Regions from separate parts of the Furfurilactobacillus sp. WILCCON 0119 genome, predicted to be linked through region 2. Evidence: a T-box and tRNA genes for the amino acid it is inferred to sense, from the RefSeq annotation. Region 2 holds a T-box; the other holds one or more tRNA genes.
What was found. A T-box is a leader RNA that pairs with one kind of tRNA and senses whether it is charged. The one in region 2 lies ahead of leuS (leucine--tRNA ligase), so its partner is inferred to be a tRNA-Leu.
Positions count from the first base shown of each region.

Region 1: it has a tRNA-Leu gene. The T-box ahead of leuS (leucine--tRNA ligase) is inferred to sense a tRNA for this amino acid. The anticodon was not compared.

Region 1 is NZ_JBPCCV010000006.1:172,080-175,499, forward strand. Features, by position in the region: gene ACRYI5_RS10585 (ABC transporter ATP-binding protein) at 1-394, opposite strand, end outside; gene ACRYI5_RS10590 (LCP family protein) at 570-1,571, opposite strand; tRNA gene ACRYI5_RS10595 (tRNA-Leu) at 1,755-1,839, opposite strand; gene ACRYI5_RS10600 (AI-2E family transporter) at 1,910-2,962, opposite strand; gene ACRYI5_RS10605 (SprT family protein) at 3,031-3,420, opposite strand, start outside.
Region 2 is NZ_JBPCCV010000001.1:68,395-71,814, reverse strand. Features, by position in the region: gene leuS (leucine--tRNA ligase) at 1-1,268, opposite strand, end outside; T-box leader at 1,343-1,560, opposite strand; gene ACRYI5_RS00410 (phosphatase PAP2 family protein) at 1,740-2,330, shown strand; gene ACRYI5_RS00405 (class I SAM-dependent methyltransferase) at 2,343-2,909, shown strand; gene ACRYI5_RS00400 (MDR family MFS transporter) at 2,969-3,420, opposite strand, start outside.

The sequences.
Region 1 (3,420 bases), on a different contig from region 2:
CATCACTCAGCTTAACAATGTCTAAGACACGCGCAATTTCTTCTTTTTGGGCACGGTGTGAGACCTTCGCCAAATCCGCAAACAACCGTAAATTTTGTCGGGCAGTTGCCCGGCCGTAGAAGCCCAGTTCGCCACCAAACGACACGCCAATGTTGGGGCGGCGTGTTCGCTTGGTCAACTGCTGCCCATCAAAAATAATTGTTCCTGTCGTTGGCAAAAGATAGCCGCCAATAATGCTGACCGTTGTCGTCTTCCCCGCCCCGTTTGGCCCCAGTAAGGCCACAACTTCCCCAGCACCGATCTGAAATGAAACGTCCGTCAGTGCGGCAAAGGTCTGGCCATGACTGCGATAGCTCTTTGCCAGGTGCTCAACACTTAGAATGTGATCCATCATGTCCCCCTCAAGGTAACCCCGCGTTTCTAGTTTTCCACCACAAGTATTCACATTGTAATTTAATCTTTTTATCACATTTTAGCAACTTTATTATCATTTTTCGCGCAAAAAAAGCGTGTTGATTGCCATGACACTGGCATCAACACGCTTTGTTTTTTTCTGATAATGAACAAGGTTAGTCATCCGTTTTAGCAGATAAGTCCAAACTCTTCCGCAGTTCGTTTGTAACCCGTTGTTTTTCTGAATGACTGACCACTTCAAACGATTGACCGTCAATCATCTGACCAGTTCCCTGCATGTGGTCTGTTGTCATATCTTTTGTTGCTGACCGGTAATTTTGGGCCAGTTTGACAAGGTCTGAGCTCGTCAAGTCCGTTTGTGATTCACCAGAAATTGATTCTAAGAACGATGAATTCAACACCGTCTTCACGTCAATTGATTTCTTAAATAATGCTTGAACCACCAACCGTTGTCGACTTTGACGGCCATAATCCCCTTGAGGATCATCGTAACGCATCCGTGAGAAGCGGAGGGCCGTTGTCCCGTCCATATGGTAGGACTGCCCCTTTGTAAAGCTTGAGCCTTCGTAGCTAAATGTTAGTGGTGACGTTACCGTTACCCCACCAACTTCATCGATGGCTTTCTTTAATCCACCCATGTTTAACAACGCGTAGTAATCAATTGGCACGTTTAACAAGTTTTGGACCGTTTTAATGGTTGTCCCAACACCACCATACGTGTAGGCCGCATTGATCTTTGCTGGTGAATACTGGGGATAACCAGCAATATCCGTCATCGTATCACGGGGTAAGCTCACTAACGTCATCTTTTTGGTCGATGGGTTAATTGTGGCAATCATGATGGTATCCGTCCGCCCCTTGTAATCACGGCCAAGGGCTCCAGTATCCGTTCCTAAGAACATGATGGAAATCGGTTTTTTGTTGTTTAAGAGATCCTTTGTGTCCCGCTGTTTCGTAATTCCCGCAGATTTGTAGGCCTTGTTTGCCGCTGAATTAATGTTATGGTACGCAACGGCACCAAACCCAACGATGACCAATAAGAGCACAACAATGATGCCCCAAAACCATCGCCACGGATGGAAACGGCGTGGCTGTTTCCCGCCCTGACGGCGTTGTGCCCGTGATGATGTCTGTTCTTGATTCGGTTCGTTATTCATGAATGCTCTCCCCAAAATAGTCTGATAAGATTGCTATTTACTGATTGTAAACCATGTCATTCGTCGGTAGCTTAAAAAACTTAAAATAATTACTTTTTCACAAATATTTTAAAATTTTCTTAGACTAAAATAATGGTTAATCCACTAAAAAAGACATTCAGCAATCGCCGAATGTCTTCATTATGCGGCCACCGAGACTTGAACTCGGATGATCAAAAAGATCACAAGATCCTTAATCTTGCGCGTCTGCCAATTCCGCCATGGCCGCATCAACAAGAATAATAGTACCAAATAATTAAACCTTTGGCAATCATCCTTTTGATTTTTCCCTCATTAATTTAATCGCCAACATCGTTTTGCAACTGCTGGAGAACTGGTCCGTCATTGGGCTGTGGGTGAACCCCCACGATATCTAAGAAGAAGGCCACAATCGGTAAGCCAACAATCAGGCCCCAGGTTCCAAATAATTGTTCACTGATAATTAACGTCATGAATGTCACAAAAATTGGCAGATCCGTTGCGGTTGCCATTAACCGGGGGTGCAGGAAGTACGATTCAAAGAAGTGGATCACAACCACTAAAATGATGACCTCAACGGCCTTCCAAAGACCTCCACTTGCAAACGCAATCAGTGTTAGTGGAATCATGGAGATCAAAACGCCGGCCACGGGAATCAGCCCAAGAATAAACACGATGACTGATAAGACCATTAAGCTCGGCATTTGCAGAATAAACAAGCCGATCGCCATTAACACGGTGTTGATGGTACAAATGATCAGTTGCGTTTCCACGACTGTGCCCAAAATGAGGACAAACTTATGGGCAAGGTAATAGACAATCGTAAATAACCGTTTAAACCGGCTGTGTAAGAAGCCTCGGCCAAAGCGACTCATTCGCCCATAAGACGCCGTGAAAATCAAACTGAGAAACATGGCGATCCCAACATGAGAAAAGGCCGTTCCGACGGTTTCCAGGCCCTTCAGCCCCGTCATCAACGCCGTTTGTCCGTGCTTCATTAACTCACTACTATTAAACGCCGTGTTGACCCATTGATCCAGTTGCTTGTCCCACACCGGATGATTTTCAATTGCCTTACTAATCATGCTGGGAATGCCGCTAAATTGCTTCGCAAGTGACGGTGCAGCATACGAAATGGCTGCCGTTAGGAGGCCTAATACCACCACGTACACGATCAACGTTGCCAGAATCTGTCCGACCGGAAGCCACCGGCGCAGATGGGTGGTCGCAACCACCGCCAAGTACGAAAAAATCGTAATCAGTAAAATGATCGACAGAAACTGGCGAAGACAAAAGAGCACCACAATGAGGCCCGCCAATGTTAGGTAAACCTGAACATCCTCCTGCTTAAACCATCGATAAACTCGTTCCATCCCCTATTTACTCCCGTCTTGACGTTTTATCATCTTACGCACTACTTTAACACTCTTTCCCCAGATTTCTAATGACTACCCCCCGGTTTAGCGCCACCACTTTCCGTCACCAACCGTAAGTGCCCACCACAGACCCCGCAAACATACCGGGCCGTGTTGACCCGCCGGCGTCGGTGAAAATGGCGCCCACAATCACGACACACATAATCATACTCATGCGGTGGCCGGCGCTTAGCTGGTGCACTCACTGGTGCCGGCGCATATCGGCTTCCACCAACCGCTGCTAATAACTGGCGAAACTCCCGACTCCGGTGATCATAAGGGTGGCCTGTCATGGCCAGATGATAGTGAACAAGCTCATGTTTGATCACCCCAACCAACGTTTCCTCATCAAAGTCTTCAATCATTTTTGGATTAATGTCAATGTGGTGATCCTTCAAATGGTATCGTCCACCCGT
Region 2 (3,420 bases):
TGGCGACTGAAAATCCAGTCCCGAAGCCGGTAGTTCACCTTCTTGGCCCCAACGTGATGTTCAGTGATCCATTCGATGGCTGCCTTAATGGCCGTTGCTTTATCCATGCCGTCCAAAAAGCCAGAATTGATGTGCTTCCCATCGCCTGTGTAAACTTCCTGGCTTAGGTCGCCGCCTTCAATAACTTCCTTCAACGGCAGGTTAAACTTCATTGCAAACTCGTAATCACGAGGATCATGCGCTGGGACTGCCATTACAGCACCCGTTCCGTAAGACGCCAACACATAGTCGGCGATCCAAATTGGTAACCGTTCACCGTTGATTGGGTTGATTCCGTAAGCACCGGTGAACACACCAGTTTTATCCTTATTTAAGTCTGTCCGTTCAAGGTCAGATTTAGATTCGATTTCTTTGTGGTAGGCCAGCACAGCCGCTTTTTGTTCCGGCGTTGTAATTTGGTCGACCAATGGGTGTTCAGGTGCTAAAACAAGGTATGAGACCCCAAAAAGCGTGTCGGCGCGCGTCGTAAACACCTCGATCTTTGTTTCATCGGCGCCATCAACGTCAAAGAAAACACTGGCCCCTTCGGAACGGCCGATCCAGTTACGTTGTTGTTCTTTGATACTTTCAGGCCAATCAAGGTCTTCCAAGTCATCAATTAACCGGTCAGCGTAAGCCGTGATTTTTAGCACCCACTGCCGCATTGGGACCCGGTATACGGGGTAGCCACCACGTTCGGTCTTGCCGTCCACGACCTCTTCGTTAGCGACAACCGTTCCACCCATGAAGTCAGGGGCCCAATTGACCATAATTTCGTCTTCGTAAGCTAAACCACGTTTGTACAGCTGTTCAAAAATCCATTGCGTCCACTTGTAGTAGGCCGGGTCTGTCGTGTTAATTTCCCGATCCCAGTCGTATGAGAACCCTAATGATTTCACCTGACGCCGAAAAACATCAACGTTTTGATCCGTAAAGCCCTTGGGGTTGTGCCCCGTCTTTAGTGCGTACTGTTCTGCGGGCAAACCAAAGGCATCCCAGCCCATTGGGTGGAGCACGTTAAACCCTTGCATCCGCTTCAACCGGCTCATTGCATCCGTTGCTGTGTACCCTTCCGGATGACCAACGTGTAACCCCTGACCAGATGGGTAAGGGAACATATCTAACGCGTAATACTTTGGTTTATCGGCAAAATCAGGTGTTTTAAAGGTCTTATCCTTATCCCAAAATTTTTGCCACTTTTTTTCAATCTCATTATGATCGTACGGCATATTGTGCCTCCTTCATGACATTTCATACAGGTCAAACTGGACAAAAAAAGCCCTACTGGTTGTCTCATCACAACCAATAGGGCGAATCTCTCCGCGGTGCCACCTATCTTTTCACCATTGCTGGTGAACACTTTAGTCATTAACGCTGACAAACGAAGTGGTCTACACACCGCTTAACGCGGGTTCAATCGCTCAGTGAATCCCGGCGAGTTCGTAAACATCAAACCACTGACTCGCACCCCCGTCAGCTCGCTTAAGGTCTGGTCGTTCACTACTGATCCGTCACTGTTAACCTGTTAAAATTATTGTTCATAGCATAGCAAATTCGCGGAGGCTTGGCAAGTCAGGCCAGAAAACATCATGCTATACTAAGAGATAAAACTGGGGGTCATAATTATCTTAATATTTTCTCGTTCCCAATGGCAACGCTGGCGCTGGGCGTTTGCTGGTGGTGGTGCCGTCATTTTCATTTTGTTACTGAGCGGCGTCCTCACAGATGCCCACTGGCTTGCCGAATTCGATCATCAATTAACGCACCTCATCCGCCAACCCGTAACCCCAGAACGGACATGGTTCTTTCAAAGCGTTACCCGCTTGGGCAATCCGCACATTACCTTATTCGTGATGCTCGTCTTCTTTGCCGGATTATGGTGGCGGAAAAAGCGGCTTGGTGGGGCGTTCTTTTTGGTCAACGTGGGGGTCGGCGCCCTCATTATCAATCAAATTGCCAAACAACTTGTCGAGCGGCCCCGGCCAACGCTGTTTCATCTTGTCAGTGCGTCTGGCTATAGTTTCCCCAGTGGTCACGCCATGAACGTGACGCTCATGTACGGGTCCCTCATTCTCCTGTGCAACCTGTATGTGGATCGCCTCGCCCTTCGCCTTGTCTTCGACACCCTGTTGATTCTTGCCATTATCGGTGTGTGTCTCAGTCGGATTTACCTTGGTGTCCATTATCCAAGTGATGTTGCAGCCGGCGTGGGTCTTGCACTCTGCGAATTGTTCTGCGTTCGTTACGCATTCTTTAAAACAACAACGGTTCCTGCAATCAAAATTTGGTAAGGAGATTTGCTCATGCCACTTAATAACGCGCTTTCGTTTAGTCATCAGCTTTTAGAACCCACAATTCAACTGGGTGATACCGTTGTTGACGCCACGGTGGGCCAGGGAAATGATACCCGCTTCTTAGCAGCACGGGTTGGCAAAACAGGCCACGTCCTGGCCTTTGACATTCAGCAAGCCGCGCTGGATGAAACGGCAACCATGCTAACTTTAACCGGATTGCGGCCCCAGGTGGCGCTCATTCACGATGGTCATGAACATCTGGTTGACCACATTAATGACAACACAATAATCAGTGCGGCCATGTTTAACCTCGGTTACCTTCCGGGTGGGGATCATAGTTTGATTACACGCGGGCAAACGACCATCGCGGCCCTTCAAACCTGTTGTGATCATTTACGCCGTGGTGGCCTCATTACCATTGTGGTTTACACTGGCCATCCTGGTGGGCAAACGGAGGCCGATCTTGTCACCGACTTTGTCCGCCACCTACCACAAAGGCAGTTTCAGGTGCTTCACTACGGCTTTATTAACCAGCAGCATCAGCCCCCTTATTTGCTCGCCATTGAAAAACGATAACCACTAAAAATCCGGTTGCCAGGACAATCAATGCGTCCTGATAGCCGGATTTTTTTAACTTATTTTGGATCAGCGACCGTTGCTTTTGGGCGATCAAAAATAATGTTTGCGAGTAATGCCACAACGACTAACCCCAGGGCCACCCAGAAGACGTTGTGCACACCCTGACTCATAATCTGACGGAGCGTCGGCAACAAATGAGCCGGCAAGTCACGCGCTGTCTGTGGATTAATTAGATCATTTAACATCCCCACACTGACATGGGCGTGCGTCTCTGCACCATGCGCTAGTGTTGTATTCATTACGATGCCATACACGGCTAGCATAAACGTTTGCCCCAAACTTCTGGACAGTGTATTGAACGATGTCGCCATGCCGATAATTTTGGGATCGACTAAGTGTTGGGTCGTCACAGAGGTACTGGTGATCGTTAAGCCAAACCCAACACCTAGTTCCGCGGAAATAACTAGGAAGACCCAGAACGCCGGTTGCACGGGGAGAAGAACCAGAA